DNA from 3 places in the Paraburkholderia sp. GAS41 genome. Region 1 is predicted to be linked to each of the others. Evidence: riboswitches for the same ligand, from Rfam matches in the RefSeq annotation. Region 1 holds a riboswitch; each other region holds the start of a gene.
The links. A riboswitch is a leader RNA that binds a small molecule or an ion and turns the genes downstream of it on or off. The one in region 1 is predicted to bind cobalamin.
Positions count from the first base shown of each region.

Region 2: linked by a shared signal. The riboswitch ahead of P3T43_RS19120 (CbtB domain-containing protein) and the one ahead of P3T43_RS29320 (TonB-dependent receptor domain-containing protein) in region 1 are both predicted to bind cobalamin.
Region 3: linked by a shared signal. The riboswitch ahead of cobW (cobalamin biosynthesis protein CobW) and the one ahead of P3T43_RS29320 (TonB-dependent receptor domain-containing protein) in region 1 are both predicted to bind cobalamin.

Region 1 covers NZ_JBNDMK010000027.1:99,548-110,086, reverse strand. The annotation lists gene P3T43_RS29355 (LacI family DNA-binding transcriptional regulator) at 1-888, opposite strand, end outside; gene P3T43_RS29350 (ABC transporter substrate-binding protein) at 1,145-2,386, shown strand; gene P3T43_RS29345 (carbohydrate ABC transporter permease) at 2,472-3,386, shown strand; gene P3T43_RS29340 (carbohydrate ABC transporter permease) at 3,396-4,247, shown strand; gene P3T43_RS29335 (beta-galactosidase) at 4,313-6,277, shown strand; gene P3T43_RS29330 (sugar efflux transporter) at 6,453-7,739, shown strand; gene P3T43_RS29325 (ABC transporter ATP-binding protein) at 7,823-8,449, opposite strand; adenosylcobalamin (AdoCbl) riboswitch at 8,604-8,693, shown strand; gene P3T43_RS29320 (TonB-dependent receptor domain-containing protein) at 9,051-10,539, shown strand, end outside.
Region 2 covers NZ_JBNDMK010000013.1:104,885-115,423, reverse strand. The annotation lists gene metE (5-methyltetrahydropteroyltriglutamate--homocysteine S-methyltransferase) at 1-844, shown strand, start outside; gene P3T43_RS19130 (cystathionine gamma-synthase family protein) at 1,049-2,332, shown strand; gene P3T43_RS19125 (CbtA family protein) at 2,476-3,222, opposite strand; gene P3T43_RS19120 (CbtB domain-containing protein) at 3,236-3,445, opposite strand; adenosylcobalamin (AdoCbl) riboswitch at 3,476-3,603, opposite strand; gene P3T43_RS19115 (histidine phosphatase family protein) at 3,779-4,342, shown strand; gene P3T43_RS19110 (GNAT family N-acetyltransferase) at 4,552-5,823, shown strand; gene P3T43_RS19105 (class I SAM-dependent methyltransferase) at 6,200-7,087, shown strand; gene yghU (glutathione-dependent disulfide-bond oxidoreductase) at 7,149-8,021, opposite strand; gene P3T43_RS19095 (flavin-containing monooxygenase) at 8,262-9,602, shown strand; gene P3T43_RS19090 (RidA family protein) at 9,680-10,117, shown strand; gene P3T43_RS19085 (DUF1028 domain-containing protein) at 10,128-10,539, shown strand, end outside.
Region 3 covers NZ_JBNDMK010000008.1:209,380-219,918, forward strand. The annotation lists gene P3T43_RS14235 (FecR domain-containing protein) at 1-1,167, shown strand, start outside; gene P3T43_RS14240 (CHASE2 domain-containing protein) at 1,186-3,609, shown strand; gene P3T43_RS14245 (DUF4136 domain-containing protein) at 3,644-4,252, shown strand; gene bluB (5,6-dimethylbenzimidazole synthase) at 4,292-4,948, opposite strand; gene P3T43_RS14255 (cobyrinate a,c-diamide synthase) at 4,932-6,230, opposite strand; gene cobO (cob(I)yrinic acid a,c-diamide adenosyltransferase) at 6,234-6,836, opposite strand; gene P3T43_RS14265 (cobalamin biosynthesis protein) at 6,833-7,282, opposite strand; cobalamin riboswitch at 7,414-7,681, shown strand; gene cobW (cobalamin biosynthesis protein CobW) at 7,816-8,895, shown strand; gene cobN (cobaltochelatase subunit CobN) at 8,902-10,539, shown strand, end outside.

The sequences.
Region 1 (10,539 bases):
CGCGGCGGTCGGAAAGCCGACGGTGGTGAGCGCAGGGCGGAACTGATGCGCCAGATGGATGTTGGTCAGTCCGATCACCGAAAGATCCTGCGGCACGCGTTTGCCGAGATCCGTCGCCGCCTGGATCGCCCCGATTGCCATCAGGTCGTTGGTCGCGAACAGCGCCGTCAGTCTGGGCTGCTCGTCGAGCAGCGCGCGGGCGGCTTCATAGCCCGCTTCGATCGAATCGCGGCACGCGTGGACCTTCACGGCGTCCGCGGCCATACCTCGGGCAGCCAATGCCTCGACGAAGCCACGCAGGCGCGTGGATTGCGGGCCACCTGACCCTTCCCCCAGCAGCGCGCCGATCCGTCGATGCCCGAGTTCGTACAGATGCGCAGCGGCGAGCTCGCCCGCATGCGTGTAATCGACCGTGACGCAGGGCAGCGCGCGCGTCGCCTGAGCGCTCTCCCACATACACAGCACGAGCGCCGAGCCGCGCTGTGCAATATCGGCGAGTTCCGCGGCGCTGACATCGGTGTTCATCACGATCACCCCGGCGGCGAGCGTGCCCGCGATCTTGTCGAGGTAGGCGCGCGCGATGGCGGGGTCGTCGTCCGTGTTGCAGACCAGCAGAAAATAGCCACGCTGCCGCGCCGCGGTTTCCGCTTCCAGCACGAACTCCGGATAAAACGGGTTCGAGATATTGGACAGCATCAACGCAAGCGTGGACGTGCGTCCCTCGGCCAGTGCGCGCGCCGTGAGGTTAGGGCGATAACCGAGTTCGCGCACGGCCGCCATGACGCGCTCCACGGTGGTCGGCTTCACCTTCTGGGGATTGCGTAACACGTTGGATACGGTGGCGGCCGTGACGTGCGCACGTTTGGCGACTTCAGCAAGCGTCACCATGAATGGCGCACCACAGCGAGGGTTAACGAGCGGTCGACTGCCGTACACGGCCGCCTGGATAGTGTTTCGCCCATATATTGAGACGTCGTTGTAAGGGTTGCGTGTCCCGGACAGCTCGGCTAATTTCACGTTCAGGCACGAGAGGAACACATGTTAATTCAAGCGAAGAGATTTTCACCGAAAAATTTAAGCGCTTAAATTTTTCGGCCAGCAGCCCGAAAATTGCCACCCATAAAATTGAATATCGGAGACGACCATGAAGTTCAAAGCTGGGAAATTGTTGTTGGCGGGCATCGCGTGTATCGCGATGACGGCCACCACCTTCGCGGACGCCGCGACGTTGCGGGTCACCGTATCCGCGCGGGGCAGTCAGCGCGCGGTGTGGCAAGACGCGTTCGATCAGTTCGAAAAGGCCAATCCCGACGTCGATCTGAAAGTGACCTATGTGGGAGAGGAGGCCTACAAGGTGCAGATGTCCGGCTGGCTCGCGACCGATCCGCCTGACGTGCTGAGCTGGCACAACGGTGAGCGTATGGCGTATTTCGCCAAACGCGGCTTGCTGGACGACCTGAGCAGCGACTGGCAGAAGGACGGCTGGAATCAGACCTACGCCGCGGTGAAACCGCCTTCGACGTACGCAGGCAAGCAGTACGCGGCGCCGCTCGGCTATGACTCGTACGGTTTCTTCTATCGCAAGGACCTGTTCGAAAAGGCGGGCATTTCGGGCGAACCGAAAACATGGGACGAGTTCCTCGCTGACTGCAAGAAGCTGAAGGAAGCGGGCATTGCACCGATCGCCGTGCCGGCCAAGGACTCATGGACACTGGCAGCGTGGTTCGACTATCTCGACCTGCGCATCAACGGCTACGCGTTTCACGAGCAATTGATGGCGGGCGAAATCCCCTATACCGACGCACGCGTGCGCAAGGTCTACGCCACGTGGAAGACGCTGATCGACGACAAGTATTTCGTCGACAACGCGCTTTCATATGACGTCGACTCGGTGAGTCCACTGCTCGTCAACGGTCAGGCTTCCATGATGTTGATGGGCACGTTCTTCTCGGCGGGTTTGCCGGCCGCGACGCGCGACAAGATGGGCTATTTCCGCTTCCCGGTGATCGATTCAGCGGTGCCGATGGCCGAAGACGGTCCGGTCAACATCCTGATGATTCCCGCCAAGGCTAGCAACAAGAAGGACGCGCACCGTCTGCTCGCTTTCATGGCGCAACCGCAGATCAACGGCGAACTGGCGAAGGGCTGGGGCCAACTGCCGTCGAACAATCAGGCGCCGGAGCCGCAGGACCCGATCTCGAAGATCGGCTTCCAGATCCTCTCGAGCACGCCGGGTGGTGTCGCGCAGTTCTACGACCGCGACATGACCAAGGAAATGGCCGACGAAGGCATGAAGGGCATGCAGCAGTTCTATAGCGATCCTAACCAGATCGACGCCATCCTGAACCACCTCGAACAGTTCCGTCAGCGGATCTACAAGAAGTAGCTCAAGGCATACCCGGGTTGGGGCGTACCGCGCCACGCGGTAGCGCCGCAACCCGGCACTCTGCATCTGGACGAGGAACCTGAACATGTCCACCACCATCTCCGACAAAGCCGCGCCCGTCAGCCGCGTCCGCCGCAGGGCGCCCGCGCCGCTGAGCCGGCGCCGCAATCGCACGGCCTTGCTGTTCCTGTTGCCGGGCGGCCTGGTGTTTGCGATCTATGTGATCTACCCGGTCATCAGCAGCATCGCCCTGAGTTTCTATAACTGGGACGGCATGACGCCGCGCGTTTTCGCGGGACTCGACAACTACCGCGAACTGCTGCACTCCGACACGTTTTACACCGCGCTGAAGAACAACGTGATCTGGCTCGTGCTGTTCCTGCTTGCGCCGCCCTGCGGTCTGGCGCTCGCGTTGTATCTGAACCAGAGCGTGCGCGGCATCCGCCTAGTGAAGTCGTTGTTCTTTGCGCCATTCGTGCTGCCGGGCGTCGTCGTGGGGCTGGTGTTCGGATGGTTCTACGATCCGACCTTCGGCCTGCTGAAGCTGATCGTCGGACACGGTGTGCCGGTACTGGGCGATCCGCGTTATGTGACCTACGGCATCATATTTGCCGCGCTGTGGCCGCAGATTCCGTTCTGCATGATTCTCTACCTGACTGGACTCACCGGCATCAACAGCGAGGTGATCGAAGCGGCCCGCATGGAAGGCGCGCAAGGTTTCAAGCTGCTATGGCATGTGATTCTGCCGCAGCTGCGACCGGCCACGTTTATGGCCGTCGTGCTCACGGTGATCGGCGCGCTGCGCAGCTTCGACCTGATTTCGGTGATGAGCGGCGGCGGCCCATTCGACAGTTCCACGGTGCTGGCCTATTTCATGTATGACCAGGCGATCAAGTACTACCGCGAAGGCTATTCCGCCGCGATTGCGGTCGTGCTGTTCGCGATCATGCTGATCTTCATCGTGTGGCAATTGCGGCGCCTCGTGCGCAGCGAATCCTGAGGAGCCGACATGTATCCGATGCCCGTCGCCCGCTGGCGACCTGGTAGCCGCCTGCTTTACAAACTCTCGCTGCCGTTTGCGTTGCTGCTGTGGCTGTTACCGCTGCTTGCGGTACTCGTGACGTCGATTCGTTCCAGCGACGAACTCTCGGCAGGGAATTACTGGGGCTGGCCCGAGCACTTCGCCTTGATCGAAAACTACGGCACGGCACTGACGCAAACGCCGATGCTGCATTACTTCTGGAACAGCATCCTGATCACGGTGCCGTCGGTGGCGGTGTCGATCTTTCTCGCCTCGATGGCAGGTCACGCGCTGGCGAACTACCGCTTTCGCGGCAACCTGCTGCTGCTGGCGATCTTCGTAGCGGGCAACTTCGTGCCGGTTCAGATTCTGATGATTCCGGTTCGGCAACTCACGTTGGCGCTCGGCCTGTACAACACGGTGTTAGGACTGGTGCTGTTTCACACCGCTTTCCAGACCGGTTTTTGCACGCTATTCCTGCGCAACTTCATCCGCGCCTTGCCGTACGAACTGATCGAGGCGGCGCGCGTGGAGGGCGCGAGCGAGTGGGCGATCTATTCGCGCATCGTGCTGCCGCTAGTGCGGCCTGCGCTCGCGGCACTCGGCATTCTCGTCTTCACCTTTGTGTGGAACGACTATTTCTGGGCGCTCTGTCTGACCCAAGGCGATGACGCGGCGCCGATTACCGTGGGCGTCGCGGCGCTCAAGGGGCAATGGACGACCTCGTGGAATCTGGTTTCCGCGGGCTCGGTGCTGGCTGCGCTGCCCTCAGTCGTCATGTTCTTTGCCATGCAGAAGCACTTTGTGACCGGACTCACGTTCGGCGCCACCAAGGGATAGCGGCGCGGGCCGCGACCGCTGCGACCGCAGCGGTCACTACGATCACAACGTCTAGCGGGAGCACCATGCATCTTGGAGTTTGTTACTACCCCGAACAATGGCCGCAGCATCAGTGGGAAAGCGATGCGCGCCGGATGGCGGAACTGGGCATCAGCCGCGTGCGTATCGGCGAATTTGCGTGGAGCAGAATGGAGCCCGAACCGGGACGCTACGAATGGGCGTGGCTCGATCACGCTATCGACGTGCTGGCCAGACACGGTCTGAAGGTTATCCTCGGTACGCCGACTGCGACACCGCCCACGTGGCTGGTCAACCAGCATCCCGAGATCCTGCCGGTCGACAAGGACGGCCTCACGTTCAATCTCGGCTCGCGACGTCACTACGACATTTCGAGCGAGATCTATCGCGAGCATTGCGCGCGGATCGTGACGCAGATGGTGCAACGCTATGGCACGCATCCCGCGGTGATTGCCTGGCAGACCGACAACGAACTGGGTTGCCACGACACGTCGCCAAGCTTCACGGAGGCGGCGCGCAAGCGTTTCGGCTCATGGCTGGCAGCACGCTACGGCGAAGTGGAGCGGCTGAACACGGCCTGGGGCAATGTGTTCTGGAGCATGGAGTACCGCAGCTTCGAGGAAATCGGGTTGCCGAACCGCACGCCCACCGATGCGAATCCGAGCCACTGGCTCGACTTCCGGCGTTTCACGTCGAGCGAAGTGGCGAGCTTCCATGGTTTGCAGGGCGAACTGATTCGCGAGCATGCACCGGGGCGCGACCTGTTGCATAACTTCATGGGCTTTTTCACGAGCTTCGATCACTACGAATTCGCCGAAAGCGGACTGGACGTGGCCGCCTGGGACAGCTATCCGCTGCCGCGCACGGAAGTCCTGTGGTTCGACGACGCGGACAAGCACCGTTGGGCACGCACCGGACATCCGGACATTCCGGCCTTCAACCACGATCTGTACCGGGGTGTCGGCAAGGGACGCATGTGGGTGATGGAGCAGCAGGTGGGGCCGGTCAACTGGGCGCCTTACAACCCGGTGCCGAAGGCAGGCATGGCGCGTCTCTGGACGTGGGAAGCGTTTGCGCACGGCGCCGAGCTGGTGTCGTATTTCCGCTGGCGTCAGGCGCCGTTCGCGCAGGAGCAGATGCATTCGGGCATCAACGCGCCGGATGACAAGCTGACCGCCGGCGGCTACGAGATCGCGCGGGTGGCGGGTGAGCTGGAGAACTTCGACCAGGATGCGGCGGCGAAGGCTAGGTCGCGCGCGCCAGTGGCGCTGCTGTTCGACTATCCGGCAGACTGGATCGTGCAGATCCAGCGCCATGGCGCCGATTTCGATTATCAGCGTCTCGTGTTCGAGTGGTACTCGTGCCTGCGCGAAATGGGCGTGGATGTGGACATGTTGCCGGCGACTGCCGATCTGAGCGGCTACCGGCTGGTGGTCGCACCGTCGTTGCCGGTCGTGCCGGACACGCTGGTCGCACAGATCCAGGCCGGTCACGCCCACTGGCTATTCGGGCCGAGGACGGGTTCGAAGACCGCGGACTTCACGATCCCCGCCACGCTGCCGCCTGGCCCGCTGCAGGCCGTTCTGGACGTGCGGGTGTCGCAAAGCGAATCGTTGCGCCCGTCGCTACGCCCGGCGGTGTCGTTCGACGGGGTGAGCGGACACGGTCGAAGCTGGCGCGATCATATCGAAGCGGGGCGCGGTGTCGAAGTCATGGCGGCGTTCGACGATGGTGTGCCGGCCGTCGTGCAAGCCGGACGCGTGCGCATGACGACCTCGTGTTTCGACCCGGCGTTGCAGCGTGCGGTGCTGGAACGCTGCGTGCGCGATGCCGGAGTTGAAGTGCTGACGCTGCCGGAGGGCGCCCGTTTGCGCCGCCGCGGCAAGGTGCGCTTCGCCTTCAACTATGGCGAGACGACGTGGCGTGTGCAGGCGCCGGTAGGGGCGCATTTTGTGCTGGGGGGCGCCGAAGTCGGACCCTGCGACATCGCTGCGTGGATCGAAATGCGCTGACGCCGGCAGCGGGCGCGCTAACGCGATCCAGCAAGCTTTGGCATACTGCCGGTTCACCCGTGCGTCGTGCCGGCCACCTTCCGGGGAGGTCGGCACGCGTGCCATTGCCGACAGCTAGCTACATCCACTGAGCGGATTCCCCGTCCGAGTGTATGCAGTCAGCATGACCTCATCGATGAACTACTCCCGGCTCGTCAGTCTCACGCGCATCCCGTCCTTCATGTCGCTGGCGGGCGCGACGCTGATGCTCGGGGTCGCCATGTCGTTCACCGCGCCGTACCTGTCGCTGTTCGGTGTGGAGCGAGCCGGCATGACACCGCTCAAGCTCGGGCTGTTCATGACGCTGATTGCGGCGAGTGGGGTGGCGGCGAGCGGCTGGGCCGGCAAATGGTCCGATCGCCACGGTCATCACCGTACGCTGCTGCTGGCGGCGCTGGGCGCAGCGGCGCTCGGATTTCTGTTGCTGTGTTTCGTGCGCGATTACCGCGCGCTTCTCATCATTGGGATCGCGTTTCTCGGCGCGGGCGGTTCGGCCCTGTCGCTGGTGTTTTCGTTCGGCCGCGCGGCGTTGCCCGTGACGAGCGAGTCCGAACGGACCTTTGCCACCGCAACGCTGCGCACGGTGCTGTCGGTGGCGTGGGTATTCGGGCCCTCCGTGGGTGCGCTGGTGCTGGCCGGGATCGGCTTCTATGGGCTGTTTCTGTTCGCGGCGGCGTGCTTCGTCGCATCGGGCGTCATCATCTGGCGCATGCACGAGGCGCCGGTCGAGGACTTGCCCGAGGTGCCGGACCACGTGCCCGGTGATCCGGCATCATCGCTGGAAGTCACCACGGTCGAACCCGAGACGCCGGTCAAGCCGGATTTCGTTCACCCGGTCGCGTCGTCGCGCGTGATCTGGCGCTCGGTGCTGGCGTTGACGCTGATCGGCCTCGCCGCCAACGCGACCATGATCGTGTTGCCGCTCTATGTCGTGCGCGGTCTGCACGGCTCGAGCATCGACGTATCCATCATGCTCGGATTGGGCGCCTTCCTCGAAATTCCGATGATGCTGGCGCTCGGCGCCCGCGGTGCGACGCTCAACAAACTGCGCTGGCTTGCAGCGTGCGCCGGCGTGCATATGCTGTATTTCATCTGCGTGGCCGCGGTGGGTTCCGTGTCGTTGCTGATTCCGATGCAGGCGCTCAACGCCTTCGTGGTGGCGGTGACGTCGTGTCTTGGCATGACTTACGTGCAGGATCTGATGCCGCGCACGCCCGGGGCGGCCACGGCATTGTTCTTCAACTCGTCGCGGGTCGGCTCGATTCTGTCGGGCGTGCTATCGGGGTTGCTGGTCGCGGGTGTCGGCTATCGGGGCACCTTCCTGTTTTGCGGCTGTCTCGCGCTGGTGGCACTGATCCTGTTCGCAGATCCACCGTGGCGGCGCTGGGCGCGCTACGTTCAGGAGCGCTGGCCGAGCCGCTAGGCGTCCGGCATTGGGCTCGATCTGAACGGGGAAGATGACGCTGGCTCGTACGTGCAAGCCGCGACATCAGCCTCACAAGAGCCTCATGGGCTCGCGGTAGCAAGATCTGCAAAACTGATCGATTTTGCTTCGCACGCCTGCGTGAATGCGGCATCGTAGCTCGTAAAGAAAACCACCCGCTGCTTGCCCAACTCTTTAAACAGATCGACCAGCACTGCGCGCGCGGCGGCATCGAGCCCGCCGGCAGGTTCATCGGCAATGACGACAGTGGGCGCGCCAACCGAAGTCGCCGTGAGGAACATTTTCTTGCGCGTGCCGAACGACATCTGCTCGAAGCGTTTCTCAAGATGCGACGTCAGGCCAAAGCGCTTTGCCAGTTCGAGCGTGTATGGCTCGAGCGTCGCATTTCTTTGCGCAGCCACGCGTTCGAGAAACTCACGCCCGGTTTCGAGCGGAAACGTCAGGCAGTCTTCGGGTATGTAGGTGAGGGCGGATTTCGCCGCGTGCGGAATGGTACGCAGCGAATGGCCGCCAATCCAGACCTCGCCCGCGTCTGGTTCGATCTCTCCGGCGAGAACGGCGAGCAAGGTGGACTTGCCGCTACCGCTTTCGTCGTTCAGCGCAACGCAGCCCGTGCTGGCGCTGTAATGCAATCCGTAAAAGACAGTGCGTTCGCCGTAGCGTTTGCACAGGTTGTCGAATCTAAGCATGGTTCATCCGTTTTCTCAGACTGACAAGTTTACATTCCTTCGACGGTGAAGACGTGCTGATCGCGCTGCATGGGCGTTCTGCCGTGTCTAATCCCTCCCACGCCAGGCCAGAAAAAATTCAACCGGCATCGGATCACCCGTAAAATACCGCCCGTACGACTCGTGGAAGCTGGTGAAAATCCAGCGCGGTCGCGCCACTGTGACCGGTTGCAGCCTGAACCGGAAGTCAGACCTCGGCGTCGTATCCCTCTTCCGACTTTGGGGCGCGTAATCCCCTGGAGATATCTGCATGACCGACCTTGTCTGTGAGCCGGACTTCCAGCTAGACCCCTATTCCGCCGATGGCTCCGCTTCGTGTCCCGTTGCGAGTCTGCGTTGCGCGTTTCTATTGGCGCTTGCATCGGCGCGCGAGCACGCAGGTCGCTAAGGTGCGCTAATCAGGCGGCCCGCGAGATGATGGTGCCGCCCACACTCCGCTGCGGTTAGCGCTGCCCCGGTTTCGCAAAAGAAAGCATTTTGTAATGACATGCATCGGACTTCGAACCATTGCGTTCGCGTGCGCAGCATGTCATCCATTCTTCTAATAATCAGGTTGTCCCTTATGAAGTTCCGTCGTTTGATCATCACTTCGGCTCTGACCGTTTCGGCGTGCCAGCTTGCGCATGCCGCGGACGACGTGTCGTTACCGCAGCCGGATCAACAGGCTGCGGCAGCCACCACGCTGCCGAATATTCTCGTCACCGGCGACACCCAGCACCTGCCGCAATCGTTCGATCAGCGCTACGCCTCGACGCAGGTTCTCACGCGTGCGGATCTGGCCCGGCTGTCTCCCATCGACCCCAGTATCACGCAGGCCCTCGCCACGCTGCCGGGCGTCACGATTACGCAAAACGGCGGGCCGGGTTCGTTGGCCGGCGTCAGTATCCGAGGTTCATCGGCGAATCAGGTCGCGGTGTTCATCGATGGTATCCGCGTCGGTTCCGCGACCACCGGCCAGGTCGAGTGGGCGGATCTGCCGACCTCCGCGTTCGATCGTGTCGAAGTCATTTCGGGCCCTGCGGCCGCGTCATTCGGTGCCGACGCCATGGGCGGCGTGGTGCAACTGTTCACGAACCACGCGTCGAATCAGCCGAACCAGACCACGATTTCCGCTGGCGGCGGCTCGAACAAGACCTTCGACACGCAGGTGCGCACGTCGGGCGCGATCCCGTCCACCGGTCCGCTCGCGGCATTGTCCGGTCTGACGTACTCGCTGGGCCTGCACGACTACAACACCGCGGGCATCGACGCGACCGCGCCATGGGCCTATGGCCACGAGGATGGCCGTAATCCGTACCACGCGCAGAACGTGGACGCACGCCTCGGCTATGCACACGATAACTGGTCGATCTCCACGTTTGCGCTGTACCACAAGTCTGATCTCTCGTATGACGATGCGGGCGGCGACGACCGGCAACTCGATCATCAGCTGACGACGGGCGTGGCATTCCACCTGGACATCACGCCGTTCACCCAGTTCGACCAGTCAGTCGGCTACGCGAACGATCGTCAGTTCCTGTATACGAACACTCCGGGCATCCCGACCGACGAAATCGATTCGACGCGTTTGAGCACGTCGACTTCGCTGACCCATCAGGAGCACGGTTTGAGTCTTTTCAACCTGCCGCTGTCCGGCGAAACGAAGCTCGCGTACGACTTCTCACGCGAACAAGCCTTCCTGCCCGTCGACATTCCCACAGGCGTTCCGACCCGCAACGATTCCGCCGTTTCACTGCATCAATCGGCGACGTTAGGTGATTTGACCGTGTTCCTCGCGGGGCGTCACGAGATTGTCGAGGGGCAGTCGGTCAATACGGGCAATGTCGCGGTAGCTTGTGCAATCACGCCGATTTATACGGCGCGGCTCTCGTACGGCAACGCATTCCGTCTGCCGACTTTCGACGATCTGTACTATCCGGGCTACGCGAATCCGAACCTGCTGCCCGAGCGCAGCGATACGGTCGAGGCAGCACTGGACGCCACCACGTCGTTCGGTACCTTCACGGCCGCTATCTATGACACGCGTGTCCACGATCTCATCACGTACGACT
Region 2 (10,539 bases), on a different contig from region 1:
GCTGGGCCTCGACGTGCTGGTGCATGGTGAAGCCGAGCGTAACGACATGGTCGAATATTTCGGCGAGCAGCTCGATGGTTATGCGTTCAGCCAGTTCGGCTGGGTGCAGTCCTATGGCTCGCGTTGCGTGAAACCGCCCATCCTGTTCGGCGACATCAGCCGCCCAAAGGCGATGACGGTGGAATGGATCAGGTACGCTCAGTCGCTGACCCGCAAACCGATGAAAGGCATGCTGACCGGCCCCGTTACGATCCTCAACTGGTCGTTCGTGCGCGACGACCAGCCGCGCTCGGTTTCGTGCTACCAGCTTGCGCTGGCGATCCGCGAAGAAGTACTGGACCTGGAGAAGGCAGGTGTGCGCGTCATCCAGATCGACGAGGCCGCCTTGCGTGAAGGCCTGCCGTTGCGGCAGTCGCAATGGCAGGAATACCTCGACTGGGCCGTCGCGTCGTTCCGTATCACCGCCAATGGTGTGGACGACGAAACGCAGATTCACACGCATATGTGCTATTCGGAGTTCAACGACATCATCGCGTCGATCGCCGATATGGACGCCGACGTCATCACGATCGAAACCTCGCGCTCGGACATGGAACTGCTAGACGCGTTCGATCACTTCAACTACCCGAATGAAATCGGACCGGGTGTGTACGACATTCACTCGCCGAATATCCCCAGCGAGGAACACATCGTTGAACTGATGAAGAAAGCCGCAGAACGCATCCCCCTGCAACGGCTGTGGGTGAATCCGGACTGTGGTCTGAAGACGCGTCAATGGGAAGAAGTCATTCCGGCGTTGACGAACATGGTTGCCGCTGCCAGAACGTTGCGCGCTTCTGTCTAAGGCGCCCCGTAGCGCCTGCGGCAAGCAAAGCCGGCCACCTGTGCGTGGCCGGTTGTCGTTCGTGCGCCCGCTTCGCGCTGCGAAACGTCGTGAGGGAGTAGCATGGTCACGCGCAAGCCCAAGGGACGATGCTCGTTGGGCGTCATGCGCGCTGGGACTGCAACCATCGTTCTACCTTCGCTACGACGTGGCATGGAGCAAAGCATGGCCTATCGCAACTATCACAAGCGCAAGATCGCCGATCGGGATCTGCACCCTGAAACTCAGATGATGTCGTATGGTTACGATCCCTTTCTCTCGGAAGGGTCCGTTAAGCCGCCGGTTTTTTTGACCTCGACATTCGCGTTTCGCACGGCCGAAGACGGCGCCGAGTTCTTCGATATGGTGTCGGGCCGCAAGCCTTCACCGGAGGGCGAAAGCGCGGGCCTCGTGTATAGCCGCTTCAATCACCCGAATCTGGAAATTGTCGAAGACCGTCTTGCGCTGCTCGACGGCTCCGAGTCCGCGGTGGTGACTTCGAGCGGGATGTCCGCGATTGCCGCGATTTTGCTGGCATTCCTGCGGCCCGGCGATTGTGTGGTTCAGTCTGTACCGCTCTACGGTGGCACCGAAACGCTGATTGCCAAGTTCTTGCCCGAGTGGGGCATTCGCTCGCAGGTGATCGAGGATGGGCTGTCGGTGGAGGCGATTCACGATGCGCTCGAAGCGGCAGCGCAAAAGGGCCCGGTGCGGATGTGCTACATCGAGACCCCGGCCAACCCGACGGATGCCCTGTTCGATATGGAAGGCTTGCGGCGTGAGATCGATGGATTCGAAACGCGTCACGGCTATCGCCCGCTTTCGGTGTGCGACAACACGCTGCTGGGTCCGCTGTATCAGAAGCCGGTGAAGCAGGGCATCGACATGTGCGTGTATTCACTGACGAAGTACATTGGCGGCCACAGCGATCTGGTGGCAGGCGGCGTCACCGGCAACCGCAACCTGGTGACGAAAGTCCGCTCGATCCGCAGCATGCTCGGCTCGCAACTCGATCCGCATTCCTCATGGATGATTACGCGTTCCATGGAGACGCTCGTGCTGCGGATGGAGCAGGCCGCGCGCAGCGGCAGCGCCGTCGCGCGATGGCTCGCGAGCAATCCTTATCATCCTGTGAAGGTCTTGCACCCGGAGCTGATCGAGGACCCTACCTATCAGGCGGTCTATCGGCGTCAATGCACGGGGCCGGGCTCGACGTTCGCATTCGTTCTCGACGGCGGCCGCGAGCAGGCGTTCAAACTCATCAATGGTCTGTCGTTGTTCAAGTCCGCCGTGAGTCTTGGCGGCACGGAGTCGCTGATCTGTCACCCCGCCTCGACGACGCATTCCGGCGTGCCCGCTGAAGCGCGTGCGAAGGCGGGTGTGTCGGAGGGGTTGATTCGGGTGTCCGTGGGACTGGAGCATCCGGACGATCTGATCGCCGACCTGTCGTACGCGCTGGAACACTGCTGAGGCGAGACGTGAAACGCCAGACGTGAGCGAAGCAAGATGAAACGCCCGCTGCGTGGCGGGCGTTTCACGAGGATGCTACAGATGGTTCGGCATCCGTACGAGGGAAGGGCGCAACCGAGTCAGCGGTTGCAACGCCTGACACCTCAGAGGTAAGCCGACTTGCCGATCATCCGGTCTGTCGATGCCGCGCGTTGGGCACGCTCGGCGAGCGCGCCGAACAGCAAACCGATCGTCGTCCACAAGATCACCTGCATGCCGATCGCCGCAACCCTGAATTTCCACAGCAGGACTGCGGGGAACGCGGCCGGCACCTCGTTGATCACGGGCAGCGCCAGCTGCACGGCACCGATGATCACGACAAAGACGAGGCCCGCTACGATCGACGCATTCCATTGGCCCAGGTGGGCAATGGCGTGCTTGCGTACCTTGAGCGAAAACACCATCGTGGCAATTGAAATGGCGATCATGAGGAAGAACAGCCCGGTGCGCATGCCGATCGTCTCAGGGTCGCCCACTGACGGTGGATTGGCCGGGTATTTGATGTTCGGTACGATCACGAGGGTGATGAAGGCCGCGAGCGCGAGCCACGCGGACAGCGGACGTGCGGGCAGTTTACTGACGCGGCCGAACGTGTAGGCGAACGTCAGTGCAAACAGTCCGCCGACGGCGGCGCTAAACGACACCACACCGGTCAATAGACCCAGCCCGGCTTGCGTATGCCGGCTGACGATTTCGGGCTCAGGCGGCTCGCCCTTTGCCGCATCGGCCTTGGCCTCGAAGGAAATGGCCTGATCGACCTGGGGTTCGCCGACCAGCTTGGCGAAACTAAACGTGAGGAGTCCCGCGGCCACGCCCGCAAGCATGCCGCGTACCAGCAATTTGCCGACCATGTTGGACTCCGCGTTAGTGGCAGGGGAAGCCAAGCAGGTGGCGGCCGTCGTGGACGAATTCGTGGACGTACATGCCGGGTACGAGCGATGTCGCACCCTCTTCGGCACCGACGAAATAAATGGCGAGCAGCATGATCAGGCCACCAAAGATAATCCATGGCATCAGTTCACGCAGCGGAATGGGAGTAGGCTCGGCGGCCGGATTAAAGACAGCGTCAGTCATGATTGACTTTCTCCAGGGGTTACGCGCCCCAATAGTGGATTGTAGAAGTGGCGCGGAGCTCGGGTCTGGCTTTCGGTTCGTACATGGACCGCTTACAGTGGCGCGACCGCGCCGGGCTTACACCGGCTTCCGTGCTCCGCGCCAGAGCACATTCTACGCGCTAAACTTTGCCGGTCGGGGAAATGCAAGCTGGTGTTTGCCCGATCGATATGGCTTTCAGACTGGACTTTGCCGGTCGGGGAAACGCAAGCTGTCATTTCCCCAATCTGTATGGCTTTCAAACGAAAGGAAAAATTGGTGTGCAGCAGCATGGCTTTCAACTGAAAGGACTCGATGAATACGCGTGTTTTACTGGTCAGCCACGCAGCGACTTCCGCGATGCGTCAGGGCAGGTTCCCCGCTGGCGAGTCACTGGACGCACGGGGTGTGGCGGAGGTCATGGCCTGGCGGGAGCATCTGGCCGTAGCCGAAGACGCGATGTCGTTCAGTAGTCCTGCGGCCTGCGCGCGTGATACTGCGCGGGCGTTCGGCATCGAGCCACGGGTCGCGTCTGAACTCGCGGACCTGGACTATGGGCAATGGCGCGGCCGGCGGCTTGCGGATATCGCGGACGAAACACCACATGAACTGGCAGCATGGACTCGCGATCCCAATGCGGCTCCGCATGGCGGCGAATCCTTCGTCCAGCTTCTCGCGCGGGTTGGCAGATGGCTCGATGCGTTGGACCCGACGGCGAGTGTGGTCGCTGTTACACATGCCTCAGTCATCCGTGCCGCTCTGATCCATGCACTGCGCGCGCCCGCGCTGTCATTTTCTCGCATTGAGATCGCGCCACTCTCCGTTGTCGAATTGCGGCGTTCGACTCGCGGATGGACATGGTGGCCGGCGCAGTCATGATGGCGCGTGTCGATTCCGTTCGCTATACGTGACACAAACGTGAGCGCTGGAAAAAAATATACTGGTTGACTGCGCGAACGAGGTACCACGTAATGTCGTCGTGCCCACGCAGCGCGTCGCCTCCAGCAATACGTAATCCCGGTTCAGCAAAGAACAGTTCCCGGCAGCCAATCGCGTTGAGCGATGGGTGACGGAGAAGGCGTAGCGGCGTGGATGAGAGTGTTTCGTCGGAAGAAGGCGCTCACATGGCGGAAATGGACGAGGTCGGTAGCAACAGGTGCCCTGATACAGCGGCCAATCTGTCCGAATTGGACGAGGCCGTGGCGTATCGACGAGAAGTCGTCGTGATCGAAACACTCGCTGCGTTTGCGGCCTTGCGTCAGCCGTGGAATGCGCTTGCTGCGGTGGCCGACAATGGCTCGCCGTGTTTGACATTCGAATACTGCGAACTGGCGGCCAGCCGTGTCATTGCCATGGGCGGTGTGGTGAATGTCGCGCTCGTATGGCGTGACAACGTGTTGCTGTCCTTGTGGCCCGTTTCGATCGTTCGCAAGGGCGTGCTGCGAGTCGCGAAGGCGCTGACCTGCGGCAGCGATGAAGAATACGGTGGGCCGCTCCTCGACGGAAACGCAGACGCAATCCGTGAACGCTATGCGGTCGCGCTGGCAAGCGTGATGCAGGTCAATGCGGATGTTCTCGAGATCGGCATGGTTCAAGTGGACGGCCCGCTGGAAGCTTCGCTCGAGTGCATACCTCAGTCCTGGGTGTTGGCCCGGCTACCGGCACGGTGGCGCGGCCTCGACGGCTATTCGATTCGCCTCAATGAATTTCCCAGCTACGACGACTTCCTGGCGACGCTGCCCAAGGCCCTCCGTTCGAGTCTGCGCTATAACCGCAAACGGCTCGAAGCGAAGGGCGCGCTGGAAATTGGCTGGAGCACGACAGTCGCCGACGCCGAGTCGGTGCTGACATGGCTCTTCGCGAACAAACGAAAATGGGCAGTCGATCGCGGCGTCGACACGCCTTATCTGATGGACGATCGGGTACGCGACTTCTTCATTGGGATGGCGTCGCGGCTTGACCTGAAGACGACGCCGCTGGTTGCCTTCGTGAAGATGGACGGCGTTCCGGTCGCGGCATCCGTGAACCTGGTCGGCGCGAAATCGGTCGAGTACTTCATTACCACGTATGAAGAGGCGTTCAGCACCTATTCCGTCGGTGCCTTGCTGGTTGACTTCATGGTCCGATGGTCGCACGCGCATGGCCGCGATTTCGATTTTCGGCCTCTGCACGGCGACTACAAAGCGCGCTGGGCGAACCAGCAGACCTGGCACGAGAAACGTTTGATCGTGCTCGGCGCGCGTGGCCGGCTCGTCGAACTGCCGTTACTGTTCGCTCTGGCCGCACGCGTGAAACGCAAGCTCCATGCGCTTATTGCGAACCGGCTGCAAAACCGATTAAAGGGACCGAGCACGCCCTGAAGCCCGCGCTCATCGCTCCCTCCTCCCCGTCCTCACATCCTCGCAGCGAACGATAGACCGTCGCGGCTCGATGCCTCATCTGTTTGAAACCGCACATCCGGTCAGTGGCTGGTGTGTGCGCGAGCGTACACACCAGGGTTGACGCTCTGCGGGTGAATTGACGATGATGTAGGCGACGAGAAAGGCAATCGAATTAAACCGACAAGGTGTTTGCAGGGTCGAAACACACTGGCTCTGTCGTATTTGCTTGTCCCTTTTTGAGCAATCAGCGTCAGTCGGGACCACAACAACGGACTTCGCCGCACGCTTTGGTCCGCCAGATTCAACGCGTTATGACCTTCCCCGCGCCTCGCCGCCATCAAGCGGCGCGGGAAACTTGCGTCCGCGTTTTGGCGATTACGGTTTTGAGCTTGATGAATCGAAGGGGAACACCGCAATGGACAGTCAGCTTGCGCTTGACCAGATCAATCAGCGTGCCTGGAACTCGCGTGATGCATCGCGCGAGTTTCTGCGCAGCGAGTCGTGGATCGACCCCGGGGAGAAAGCCGCGTTCGAACAGATCGCCGACGAGTGTCGCGACCAGCCGCTGCTCGACATCGGCATCGGCGCCGGGCGCACCATTCCTTTGATGATGCAACTCTCGTCCAATTACACCGGCATCGACTACACAGCCAAATTGCTTGACCACGCCCGTACGCGCTACCCGAATCTGAATCTGCACCATATGGATGCGCGGGATATGATGGCCTTGCAAACCGACGCCTTTGCGCTGACGGCTTTCAGTTGCAACGGCATCGATTGTGTCAATTACGAAGATCGTGTTTTGATCCTGAGAGAAATGTTCCGGGTGACCCGGCCCGGCGGTCTGGTCTGGTTTTCAAGCCACAATCGCGACGGCGCCGGGTTCCAGGACAGCGTCCTGAAGCTGCTGCCGCGCTTTACGCCCAACCCGTTGCGATACGGTTGGCGGACCCTGCGCGCGATCCGCAAACTTCCGCTAGCCTGCTACAACTACACGCGGCATGCGCGTTTTCATCGTAATTACGAAGGGTATTCGATCAAAACAGCGGCGGCCCATTTCTTCGGCATTCTGATTATCTACACCACATTGGCCGAACAACGGCGTCAGTTGGAGTCACTTGGGTTTGTGGTCGAGGCGGTTTACGGATGCGGTGATGGCAAGCGTATCGGTGAGGACGCGCGAACCAGCGACGCGACGTGGTTGCACTTCATCGCGCGCAAGCCTGCGCATCCGGTGGCGTGAGGGCTTGCGCGCAAACGTGTCCGGCTGCAGGTCACGCCATGCACTGCGGCTGAAGAAATCGTCAGCTCGCGGGGCTCAATTTGTCCTGCGTGTGCGTTTCGAAATCCGTGGCGGCATGGCGCTCATGTAATTGATCTGAAAGCTCGCCAAACGTGCGGTTGACCTTTCGTCCGCGCTGCACGGCCGGACGTGCACCGATCGTAGCGGCCCAACGCTGGACGTGCGCATAGTCCTGCACGGAGAGGAATTCGCCGCCTTCGTAGAGCCAGCCTTTTACGAGGCCGCCGTACCAGGGCCAAATCGCCATGTCGGCAATCGTGTACTCGCTGCCGGCGATGTATTCGTTATCGGCCAGCTGCTTGTCGAGAACGTCGAGCTGACGCTTGACCTCCATCGCAAACCGGTCGATCGCATATTCGATTTTGCTAGGGGCGTACGCATAGAAATGGCCGAAACCGCCGCCCAGATACGGCGCGCTGCCCATCTGCCAGAACAGCCATGAGAGGCACTCGGCGCGAGCGGCGGCCTCCGTCGGCAGAAAAGCGCCGAATTTTTCGGCGAGATACAGCAAAATCGAGCCGGATTCGAATACCCGAATCGGCTTGGCGCCGCTACGATCCAGCAGCGCGGGGATCTTGGAGTTGGGGTTGACGTCCACGAAGCCGCTGCCGAACTGTTCGCCGTCGCCGATTTTAATCAGCCAGGCGTCGTATTCCGCGCCGCTGTGCCCTTGCGCCAGCAGTTCTTCGAGCATCACCGTGACCTTGACACCGTTAGGTGTCGCGAGCGAATAGAGCTGCAGGGGATGGATGCCGATCGGCAATGCCTTGTCGTGCGTCGGCCCCGCGATCGGGCGGTTGATGCTCGCGAACCGGCCACCGTTGTCCTTGTTCCAGGTCCAGACCTTCGGCGGCTCGTAGTCGGTCGTACTCATGCTTCACGCTCCTTGCGTCCTTGCATCGTGGGAATAGGCGTTCCGCAGCGAGATTAGCAAATTGACGGAGAACCTGCTGACGGGCTGCAAACCCGTTGGTACCTCGCAGTGCCGTGGGCCGTCACAGCGGCGTGGGCAGTTTTTTGCTCACTAGCGACCACAAAAAACATCATTTCGCGATTCCTCGGCTCTGCTCAGAATGTGACTCACACCAGAGTCGCATTTCAGGAGGAGCCAGCGATGACAGCTGAAAAAACGTCAATTGATACGCTCGTTGTAGGTGCCGGCCAGGCCGGCGTCGCCATGAGCGAACATCTCAGCACACTCGGGGTGCCGCACCTCGTCCTCGAACGCGACCGTATTGCTGAACGCTGGCGCACCGGGCGGTGGGATTCGCTGGTTGCCAACGGTCCGGCCTGGCATGACCGCTTTCCGGGCCTGGAATTCGACGACGTCGATCCGGATGCGTTTGCCGGGAAAGACCGCGTAGCGGACTATTTCGAAGCCTATGCGCGCAAGTTCAAAGCCCCCATTCGAACGGGCGTGGAAGTGACGAGCGTGGTGCGCAACGTTGGCCGGCCGGGATTCGTCGTGCAGACCTCGCAAGGCGTGATCGAAGCCAACCGCGTGGTGGTGGCAACCGGGCCGTTCCAGCGTCCGGTCATTCCGCCGATCGCGCCCAAAGAAGGAAACATCGTACAGATCCACTCTGCCGACTATCGCAATCCCCAGCAATTGCCGGAGGGTGCCGTACTGGTGGTGGGAGCGGGTTCGTCAGGGGTGCAGATTGCCGACGAGTTGCAGCGGGCGGGCAAACAGGTTTATCTGTCGGTTGGGCCGCATGACCGGCCGCCGCGTTCGTACCGCAACCGTGACTTCTGCTGGTGGCTGGGCGTGCTTGGCGAGTGGGACAAGGAGGTCGCAACGCCGGGCCGGGAACATGTCACCATTGCCGTGAGCGGTGCGCGTGGCGGCCACACGATCGACTTCCGGGTGCTGGCCAAACAAGGCATTACGCTGACAGGTCTGACGAAGTCGTTCAACGACGGCCGCGTCGCTTTCGAAGTCGATCTTGCCGCCAACCTGGCACAAGGCGACGAGAACTATCTGTCGCTATTGAATGCCGCGGATGCCTACATTGCCCGCAATGGTCTCGACCTTCCCGAAGAACCGGCGGCCCGCCATACCTTGCCGGATCCGCAATGCGTGACCCATCCACTGCTGGAACTCGATCTGGTCGCGGCAGGTGTCAGCTCGATCGTCTGGGCAACCGGCTACGCCGTCGACTACAGCTGGCTAAACGTCAATGCGCTGGATGCCAAGGGCAAGCCTTCCCATCAACGCGGAGTGTCGAGCGAGCCGGGTATCTATTTTCTGGGCCTGCCGTGGCTGTCGCGTCGCGGCTCCAGTTTTATCTGGGGTGTCTGGCACGATGCCAAACATATTGCCGACCATATCGCCACGCAGCACAAATACCTCGCGTATGGCGATGCGTCGCAACGTCAGGCAGAAGCGCGCCAGAAGGCTCGTCCCGACGCAAGCCCGGCGGATTCGCAACAGTTAGCGGACCTTCTGAACTGATAGAGGAAGGCGGGCCGCGTTCCGCCTCGTCCTCGCCCGTTTGCGTCAATTTTTCTACTGTATATTCAGGTGCATCGATGAGCCAACCTACTCACACCCGTATCCGCATGTTCAATACCAAGGATACCTATCCGAATCAGACGTTGAACAACGACCTGTGCCAGGCCGTGCGTGCCGGCAATACCGTGTATGTGCGTGGTCAGGTGGGCACGGATTTCGACGGCCAGCTGATCGGGCTCGGCGATCCGAAGGCCCAGGCCGAGCAGGCCATGAAGAACGTCAAACAGTTGCTCGAGGAAGCGGGCAGCGACCTGTCCCACATCGTCAAGACCACGACGTACCTGATCGACCCGCGCTATCGTGACGCGGTGTATCAGGAGGTCGGCAAGTGGTTGAGGGGCGTGTTCCCCATTTCCACCGGCCTCGTTGTAAGCGCCCTTGGCCAGCCGCAGTGGCTGATGGAAATTGATGTGATCGCGGTGATCCCGGATGGCTGGAAGCCGAAACTGGATTAAGGAGTCGTGCATGACATTCTCTATCGTCGGACGTTGCCCGGAGACGGGCCAGCTTGGCGTCGCTATTAGCTCTTCCAGTATTGCAGTGGGTGCCCGATGTCCCTGGCTGCGCGCGGGGGTGGGGGCAGTGTCAACGCAAAACGTCACACTGCCCGCGCTCGGTCCGCAGATACTCGATCTTCTCGAAGACCAGCAGATCGAACCCGCGGCGGCGCTCGATCGCGCGCTCAACGCAAACGGCTGGAGCCAGTATCGCCAGGTCACGGTGATCGATGCCCAGGGCCATACCGCGTTTTTCACCGGTAAAGAGGCCCTCGGCGTGCATAACGCGGTGGCTGGCGAGCAGTGTGTCGCCGCGGGAAACATGTTGGCGGATGTGCACGTCATCGAGGCCATGGTTCGCGCGTTCGAGAATGCCCCCG
Region 3 (10,539 bases), on a different contig from region 1:
GTGCCCGCGCCGCGTCGTCTGCAAGCCGGCATCCCGATCCGGCTACCGGTCGCGCTGCTGCGTCAGGATCGCGAATCGGCGCGGGTGCTGGCGACCAGCGGACCGGTCGAGCGGGCGTTCGGTACAGGCCCTTACACGCCGCTTGCACGGGACATGCAGCTTGGCGAAGGCGATCGCGTGCGCACCGGCCATGGGGGTTTCGCGACGCTGGAACTGGTGGACGGTTCGCACGTTTCGGTCTCGCAGGACAGCATGATCGAGATCGGCAAACTTCGTCAGACTGTCTTGACGGGTGCCTCCGACCGGGTCATCGAACTGCCGCACGGCGAGGTCGATAGCGAAGTCACCCACGCCACCCAGAAAGACGACCGCTTCCAGATCCGCTCGCCGTCCGTGGTAGCGGGTGTGCGAGGTACCCGCTTTCGGGTGACTTACGACGCGGGCCAGCAGCAAACGGCCGTTGAAGTCCTCGACGGCGCGGTGGGCGTGGATCCGGGCAGCACAGCTGCGCCCGCACCGGGCGTGCCGCTGCAGGCCTCGGCGCAACTCGTGGCGGCGCGCTTCGGCAACGTCTCGGGCGCGAGCGGGACAATCGGCGCGCCCATCGAATTGCTGGCCGCGCCATCCTTGAGCGATCCCGGCAAGATTCAGGATGGCCCGGGCGTCGCGTTCGATCTCGTGCCCGACAGCCACGCGGCGGGCTATCGCGCGCAGATCGCACGCGATGCCGACCTGCTCGACCTGATCCGCGATCTGCCGGTGAGCGCGCCGCATGCCGACTTCGGCGAGCTGCCCGACGGCACCTACTTCGTACGCATCTCGGCAATCGATCACAACGGCCTCGAAGGCCTGCCCCAGACCTATGGTTTCGAGCGGCGTCAGTTGGGGCTGAGTGCCTCGGCGACGCGGCGTCCCGGCAGCCGCGACTACACCTTCCGCTGGTTCGCGAGCCGCACCGGCGTGGCGACGCGCTTTCGCTTCGTTCTCGCGGCCACGCCGGATCTGCGCAATCCGATTCTCGACCGGCCCGATCTGCCGGCTGGCGAGATCGTGGTGACGGATCTGCCGCGCGGCGTTTATTATTGGACCGTGATCGCCGAGCAGTTCGAAAACGGCCGGTTCTACGAGAAGGGCAGCTCGATCCGGTCGTTCACACTGGCCCGTTAGGACGCAAACCCTCCACGCATGAGCCTTGATCCGCGTGCACGACTTGGGCGGCCGGCCGGCCGACGCTTCCTGTTCGAATGGGGCGCGCTCGGCTGCCTCGGCATTGCGGTCATCCTTCTGAGCGCGCTCGGCCGCTGGACCGCGGGCGTCGATCATCTGGTCTACGACCGGTTCCTCGCCTTGCATACGCAGCCGGTGCTCGCGGATATCGTAGTGGTCGAAATCGACAACGCCAGCATCGAGCGGCTTGGTCATTGGCCGTGGCCGCGCAGCGTGCATGCGAACCTGCTGGAACAACTCGCCAAGGCGCAGCCGGCCGCGGTGATCTACGACGTGCTGTTCACTGAGCCCGCCGCGGACGACGCGCAACTCGCACACGCGATCGCGCTGAGTCCGACCTATCTTCCGATGCTGCTTAGCCCAGAAGACAGCGACGGCCAGCGCGTGGTCGTCAAGCCGGTGGCGCCTCTCGCCGCCGCAGCGGCCGGCCTCGGCCATATCAATCTGGAAGTCGACGGCGACGGCATTGTCCGCAGCGTGGCGCTGTTCGAGGGCGACGCGCATTCACGCTGGCCGCAATTGATGGTGCCGGCCTGGCGCGCGCTCAGAAGTGGCGCACTCAAGCTTTCGCCGCCAGTCGCGGGCCTTGCCGGCGTGCGCGACCGCACCCAGGAAAAGGTCGACGAGGCACGTTTTCTGATCCCGTTCGGCCTGAATGCCGCGAGCTATCCGCATGTGTCGTTCGCCAGCGTCGTGGCGGGCGAGGTGCCGCCCGAGCAGTTGCGCGGCCATGTCGTGCTGATCGGCGTGACCGCGTCGGGCCTGTATGACCGCTTCGCTACGCCGGTGTCTGGCGAGCTTGGGCCGCTGCCCGGCGTCTACATTCATGCGAGCGTGCTCGATACGCTGCTGACGGGCCGCGGCATCGATCCGGTCGCGGCGGTGCCGCTGTTTCTTGTCTCGCTGGTGCCGCTCGCCGTCCTGCTGGCGGGGTTCCTCGTCCTGTCGCCGCGGCGTTCGTTGCTGCTGACCGTCGGGCTATGCGTTCTCGTCACGGGTGGCAGTGCCGCGTTGTTGTACGGCGCGCGGCTGTGGATGTCACCCGCGCCCGCCGTGATGGGACTGATCGTGGTGTATCCGGTGTGGAACTGGCGGCGCCTCGAAATGACCATGGCGTATCTGCGTCAGGAACTGCAGCGGCTCGCGGATGAACCGCATCTGCTGCCCGAAACGCCGCAGCGCCACGGCGAATTCGGCGGCGACGTGCTGGAGCAGCAGATGGCGCTGATGGCGCAGGCCGCGCAGCGGGTGCAGGACATGAAACGCTTCGTCTGGGACAGTCTCGACAGCGTGCCCGAGCCGATTCTGGTGAGCGACGTGCGCGGCATCGTACTGATTGCCAACCACGCGGCCATTGCACACTTCGAGCGGCTGGGTTCGGTCATGCCGCAAGGCCGGCTGATGCGCGAGGTCCTCGGCGACCTGGCGTTCGTGAAGACGATCGATGCCGGCAGCGAGGGCGACGCGGACCACGACACGCGGGCGCGCACGCACTGGCCGGCGATTCTCGATCCGGCGCGGCGCGAATTCGCGGGACTGATGGCGCAAGGCATCGAAGTGCGCGACCTGGCCGAGCGCGATCATCTGCTGCGCTATGCCATGTGTACCAACGAAGAAGGCGAAGTGACGGGCTGGATTGCGGGTCTTGTCGACGTGTCGGCGTTGCACGCGGCCGAGCGGCTGCGCGAGGACGCGTTGCGGCTGCTGTCGCATGATATGCGTTCGCCGCAGGCGTCGATTCTGGCGCTGGTGGAGATCGAGCGGGCTCGGATCGAGTCGGACCACGTGCATGAGTTGCTCGAACGCATCGCCCGGTACGCGCGACGCGCGCTCACCCTCGCCGACGATTTCGTGCAACTGGCGCGCGCCGAGTCGCAAGCCTATGTGCTCGAACCCGTCAGCCTGAGCGAACTGATGATCGACGCCAGCGACGAAGTCTGGCCGCAGGCGCACGCCAAGCAGATCGGGCTGGCGACCGAGGCCGAAACCGACGACGGCTACTGGATCTGCGCGGACCGTTCGCTGATGACGCGGGCACTCGTCAACATCATGAACAACGCGGTCAAGTACAGCCCGCCCGCGTCGCGGATCAGCTGCACGATTGGACCGGCGAGCGGCCTGCCGGCGCGCGTGCAATGTACGATTCGCGACCAGGGCTATGGGATTCCGCTGGAACAGCAGAGCCGGCTGTTTCAGCGGTTCCGGCGCTTTCACGAGACCGAGCAGCCCGATACCGGCGGCGCGGGCCTTGGCATGGCCTTCGTCAAAACGGTTGTGACGCGGCACGGAGGTGATGTGCAGGTGGTCAGCGCATCGGGCCAGGGGACGGCCTTCACCGTATGGCTGCCGGCGCTCGACGACACACAGCCTGGGCCCGCGTGATGGGCATCCTGCATTTTCTGGAAGTGAGAACACGATGAAAGCCATGCTGATATGCGCTGCGCTGACGGCAGCGAGCCTGACCTTAAGCTTGACCGGGTGTGCGGGCGTCAGCACCGACGTCCGGGCGGCGCCAGCCGATACCCGGATGCAAGGGGAACACAGCTATGCGCTGGTCCGTTCACCGTTGCAGGACGGTCTGCCGGATCATATGGAATACGAAACATTGATCCGCGCCGAACTCGTTAAATACGATTTTGCCGATGTGGCCCGGGAGCGTGCGCATTATCTGTTGTCGATTGCTTACGACACGCGGCTTGCAGCGATCAAGGTTAAATCGGCGGATTGCGCGCAGCAAGGCTGCAGCGGCGGTGGTGAAGGCGCCTTCTCGCTGTTTGGCCGCCACGCGTATCAGCATTCGTTGACGTTGCGTTTCTTCGAGCAGACTAGCGGCAGCGAGGTCTACACGGTGAGTGCCGTGAGCGAGGATCACGACGCGGATCCGCTGCACGCGATTCCATATCTGGTGAAGAGCGCGCTGGCGCAGTTTCCCTTCGCGGATCACGCTGACTGGCGCGTGAAACTGCGCGCCGATGCGGCGGACGGCAGCCCGAAAGTGGTGTCGATGAAGCCGGTTCAGCCCTGATTGTTCGCGCGGCGTGCATCCACGGCCCCGCGCAGCGGATCATTCCGGCGTGTCGTTCTCAGGCCAGCGGTTTTCGAACACACAATCGCCAAGTGGCACGCGGCTCGCCCAGCGCTCGGTTTCGAGCATTGGCTCCGCATAGAACTGGTCGACATGACCCAGGCACAGGATCGCCACCGGACGCGCGCCTTCCGGCATATGCAGCAGATTGCGCACAGCATCCACGTCGAACAGGGACACCCAGCCCATGCCGAGACCTTCGGCGCGCGCGGCCAGCCACATGTTCTGGATCGCACAGGCCACCGAGGCGAGATCCATCTCCGGCAACGTGCGGCGCCCGAAGATGTGCTTCTCGCGGCCGTCCATCAGAGCCATCACGAGGAGTTCGCCGCACTCCAGCATGCCTTCGACCTTGAGTTTCATGAACTCGTCGCGCCGTTTGCCGAGCGCGTCGGCGGTCGCGAGCCGTTCGCGGTCCACCGTCTCGTGCAAGGCCGCACGCAGCGCCGGATCGGTGATGCGCGCAATGCGCCACGGTTGCATGAAGCCGACGCTCGGCGCATGGTGCGCAGCATCGAGCAGACGTTGCAGCACGACGGGGTCGACAGGGTCGCGCACGAAATGCCGCATGTCGCGCCGCTCGTAGATGGCGCGGTAGACGGCCTCGCGGTCGGAATCGTTAAAACACTTCGCCATGGAACAGGGCGGCCGCGAAGGCCGGGTTGGAAGGCCAGTAGGCGTGCATATAGGTGGCGACGATCGGGCCGGCACGAAATACGGCCTCGCCGGGCGCGTCGGCTTGCGGACGGCTGGCCGTCAGCACCGGCGTGAGCGGCGTCGTCAACTTTGAGTAGTGGTACGTATGACCGGTCATGCCCCCGTGGATGCCGTCGAGCTGTTGCATGCCGAGCGCCGCGAGGCGGGTCTGCATCGTCGCGTGGCCCGGCAGCAGACCGAGCATCGGTGTGGTGACGCCGTGCGTGTCGGTGAGTTGCTCGAGCAGATACAGCATACCGCCACATTCGGCGACGATGGGTTTTCCAGCGGCCACGTGCGCCCGGATTGCATCTGCAGTCACCGTGTTGCGCGCGAGTGTCTGCGCATGCAGTTCGGGATAACCGCCTGGCAGATAGACGGCGTCCACCGCGTCCGGCACAGGCTCGTCCGCAAGCGGTGAGAAGTCGCTGACCTTTGCACCCAACGTTTCGAGTAACGTGACGTTGGCCGGATAGATGAACGAGAACGCTGCATCACGGGCAATCGCGATGTGTTTGCCGTCCAGCAGGCGCGGTGGTTCATGACGGGCCTGCGCGGCAAATTCCACCGGCGGCGGCAATGCTGCCAGCGGCGTTTGCGCGAGCGCCTCCGCGGCACGATCGAGCCGCGCATCGAGATCGTCGATATCGCCCGCCTGGTGCAGGCCGAGATGGCGCTCGGGCAGTTCGATGGCGTCCGCGCTGGCAATATGGCCGGTCCAGCGCAGCCCGGCCGGCAACGCCTCCTGCAGCATCTGCGCGTGGCGCGCCGAGCCGACACGGTTGGCGAACACGCCGTGAAACGGCACCTCCGGCCGGAATCGCGCGAGGCCGAAGGCGACGGCTCCGAAGGTTTGCGCCATCGCCTTGGCGGATATCACTGTGACGACCGGTACGCCGAACGCGGTGGCGAGGTCGGCGCTGCTCGGCGTGCCGTCGTAGAGGCCCATCACGCCTTCAATCAGGATCAGATCCGCCTCGGCTGCCGCCTGTGCAAGCAGTTCGCGGCACGCGGCTGCGCCGACCATCCACAGGTCGAGCGAGAGCACCGGTGCGCCGCTTGCGCGTGCGAGGATCATCGGGTCCAGAAAATCCGGGCCGGTCTTGAAGACGCGCACGCGCCGCCCTTGCCGCCGGTGATAGCGCGCAAGGCCGGCGGTAATCGTGGTTTTGCCCTGACCGGAAGCCGGTGCGCTGATGAACAGGGCGGGACAGGACGGCATGGTTCAGAATTCCACGCCGCGCTGCGCCTTGACATGCTGCTCACGATACGGGTGCTTGACGATGCGCATTTCCGTGACCAGATCGGCCGCTTCGATCAGCGCGTCGGGCGCATGACGCCCCGTAATCACCACATGCAGCATCTCGGGACGCGCGTTCACCACTGCGAGCACTTCGTCGAGTGGCAGGTATTCGTACTTCAGCACGGTATTCAGTTCGTCGAGAATCACCATCTGGTACTCGCCGCTTTCGATCATCCGCCGTGCTTCGTCCCAGCCTTTGCGGGCAGTCGCGATGTCGGCGTCGCGGTTTTGCGTATTCCACGTGTACCCGTCGCCCATGGTAACGAAATCGCATTGGGCGATTTTGCCCAGAAAATCGCGCTCCGACGTGTGCAGTGCGCCCTTGATGAACTGCACGACGCCAAGGCGCATGCCATGCCCCAGTACGCGCACCGCCATGCCGAACGCGGCCGTGGTTTTGCCCTTGCCGGTGCCGGTGTTGACGATCAGCAGGCCTTTTTCGATGGTCGCTTCGGCCTGCTTTTTCTCATGCCCTTCGCGACGCCGCTGGGTCATGCGCAGATGCGATTCGGGATCGGTTTTCATGGAAGGTCCTGTTGATGGTTAAATTCTGTGGTCGGCGACAGCGGACCGGATGCATTCGATGCAATCGCCACGGTGACGCCGTCGAGCACCGTCTTGTTGGCGATGAGCCGGCCGCCGGGCGCGGCGAGCAGGGCGCAGGGTTCGCAGACGCCCTCGATGCCGAGATGCTTGCGGGCCGCAGCGGATGGCGTGGGCGGAGCGGTTACGGTGGCGATTTCGGCGCGGCTGAAGGTCTGCAAAGCTAGCGCATGACGCGCGCAAAATTCGAGCAGGCCGGGCTGCCGGGCTTTGGATTCGATGGTCGCAATGCAGCGAATGGCTTCGAACGGCGCCGTACCCAGGGTCTTCGTGACGGCGGCGAAGATCTGGTCCGCAGAGCTGTGCTGCGTACAACCGACACCGACACTGAGTGTTTTTCCGGTGGCCGAATTCATCCGCTGCCACATATTCCGCATCCTGTTTCCCGTTCAACTGCGCCTGCGCGAGCACGCGGCGGCACCCAACGCGCGCATACGATAGCACAAGGCATGCCCTGGGTCGTAGGCCTGGTTTCCTTGACGCACGGGGCTTGCGAGCCTACACTCCCACGCACTTTGGTGCTCGTATGCGCGTTCCTGCGCATGCAGTTAAACGGGAAACAGGGCGTCCACTTTCACGAGACCGGACCAACCTGTGCTGCCCCCGCAACGGTAAGCGAAGGCATCGCGCAAGCGGTGCAGAGCCGGCTTCAGTGTCTGCGCGCAAGATCGCGCAGGCATGCAACCACTGGGCGAGAAATCACTCGCCCGGGAAGGGGAAGCGGCGCTTTCGCCAGCCCGGATACCGGCCAGAGAAGCAGGGCGACGCCGCGGGGATGCGGCGTGTCGTCCATGATTCATTACCTGTGCGCGCTGCTGTGGCGGCGCCGTTATCCGTCCCCGTGTTTCGTCTGTTCAATTCCCGTGCCCATGAACCGGCCAGTTCTTTCGACGGAATCACCATGCAAAACCCCATGCGCAAAATCCCCGTCACCGTGGTGACAGGCTTCCTCGGCAGCGGCAAAACCACCTTGCTGCGCCATATTCTTCAACACGCAGGCGGCAAGCGCATTGCGGTGATCGTCAACGAGTTCGGCGAACTGGGTATCGACGGCGAGATCCTCAAGGGTTGCGGCATCGGTTGCGACGAACAGGGCAACGAGACCGAAGGTCAACTGTATGAGCTGGCCAACGGCTGCCTCTGCTGCACCGTGCAGGAAGCGTTTTTTCCCGTAATGGAAAAGCTGGTGGAACGCCGCGAGCAGATCGATCACGTGCTGATCGAAACCTCGGGCCTCGCGTTGCCCAAGCCGCTGGTGCAGGCGTTCAACTGGCCGGCCATCAAGAACAGCTTCACGGTGGATGCGGTGGTGACGGTGGTCGACGGTCCGGCGGCAGCCAGCGGCCAGTTCGCCGACAACCCGATCGCCGTGGACGCGCAACGCAAGGCCGATCCGAATCTCGATCACGAGTCGCCGCTGCATGAACTGTTCGAAGATCAGTTGTCCGCAGCAGATCTGGTGATCCTCAACAAGACGGATCTGCTCGACGAAGCGCAGCAAGGCGCAGTCGAAGCGTTGATCCGCGAAGAGATTCCGTCGCAGGTCAAGGTGGTGCGCGCGCATCGTGGCGAACTGGACCTGCACACGCTGCTCGGACTCGAAGCGGCGTCCGAGGCGACGATCCATCTGCGGCACGATCATCATGGCTCGGCAGAAGACGCCGATCATCAACACGACGAGTTCGATTCAGTCGTGGTGGAGGCGCAGGCGCCGTCGCGCGAGGCTGTGATTGCCGCGTTGCAAAGTCTTGTCGAAAGCCACACGATCTATCGCGTGAAAGGCTTTGCCGCACTGCCCGGCGCGCCGATGCGGCTGGTGATTCAGGGCGTGGGGCGCCGCTTCGACAGCTATTTCGACCGCCGCTGGCAAACCGGCGAAACGCAGCGGAGCCGCTTCGTGCTGATCGGCGCGGATCTCGACCGGCCGGTGCTGCAGCGCGCGTTCGACGCCGCCCTGACGAGCATCGCGCAACAGGCGTAACGGATCATGCATCTGCTGCGCACTACGCCGGGTGGCTTCGTCGACGACACGCAGGGCGTCATCCGCATCGATCAGCGGCCCGCCGAGATCGTGGTGCTCAGCTCTGCCGATACCACGCTGTCGCTGCTCGCCAGCGCCGTGCCGCGTTTAGGCGAGGGTTTTCCGAGCGTGCGGCTCGCGAACGTCACTTATCTGCGGCAACCTGCATCGGTCGATTTCTATGTCGAAGACGTGTTGCAGCATGCGCGGGTCGTGGTGGTGGATCACCTGGGCGGCGAAGCGTATTGGCCGTACGGTATCGAACAGGTCGTGGCGCTCGCCGCGCGCAAGCAGCAGGTGCTGGCGATGTTCTCCGGCGATCTGCAGGAAGATCCCAACCTGCTCGCGCGCAGCACCGCGGATGCGGCGTTCTGTCATCAGCTATGGCGCTATCTGCGCGAAGGCGGCGCGCAGAATGCCGAGGCGTTTCTGCGTTGTCTCGCGTGGCGTTCGCTGGGTTGGGGGCACGAGCCGGCGCCGCCGCGCGTGTTGCCGGCGGCCACGCTCTATCATCCTGCGCGCGACCTCCCGACGATCGCCGACTGGCAGGCACGCTGGCGACCCGCCGCGCCGGTCGTCGCAATCCTGTTCTATAAGGCGCATCTGCAGGCCGCCAATACGGCGGTATTCGATGCGCTGATCGAGGCGCTCGATGCACAAGGCCTGAACCCGTTGCCGATTGCGCTGACCTCGCTCAAGGACGCCATGAGCCGCGAGGTCTTGCAGCAGTTGTGCGCGCAACATGATGTCGCACTGGTGCTGAACACAACGGCGTTCGCAGCCACGGCGATTGACGACCCCGAGCCGCTCGCCCTTGCTGGCGACGCGCCCGTGATGCAGGTGATCCTGAGCGGCGGCAATCGTGAGGATTGGGTCAAGGACCACCATGGACTGAATTCGCGCGATATCGTGATGCATATTGCGCTGCCCGAGGTGGATGGCCGCATCATCACGCGGGCGATCAGCTTCAAGGGGCTCGCGTACCGCTGTCCCCACACCGAAGTGGACGTGGTGCGGTATCAGCCCGATCATGAGCGGATCGAGTTTCTCGCGGAGCTGAGCCGCCGCTGGTGCCGCCTGCGCACGCTCGATAACGCTGACAAGACGCTCGCGCTGATCCTCGCGAACTATCCAATGAGCGAAGGGCGCATCGGCAATGGCGTGGGGCTCGATACGCCGGCCTCAGTGGTGGGCATCCTCGCAATGCTGGCCGAGCAGGGTTATCGGGTCGGCGAACTGCCGCCGGACGGCGACGCCTTGCTGCGCAAGCTGACCGAAGGCGTCACCAATGATCCCGTCGTGCGCGATCTGCGTCCCGCCTTGCAGAGCCTCGCGCTCCACGACTACCTCGCCCATTTCGCACGCCTGCCGGCCGTAGCCAGAGAGGCGTTGAACGCGCGTTGGGGGCCGCCGGAGCAGGACCCGACAGTAAGGCGCGGCCGCTTCATGATTTCCGGCTGGCGCTGCGGCCAGGTGTTCGTCGGCATTCAGCCGTCGCGCTCGCGCGAGCAGGGCGATTACGCGAGCTATCACGACGCCGATCTCGTGCCGCCGCATGCCTATCTGGCGTTCTACTTCTGGCTGCGTCACGCCTTGGGAATCGAC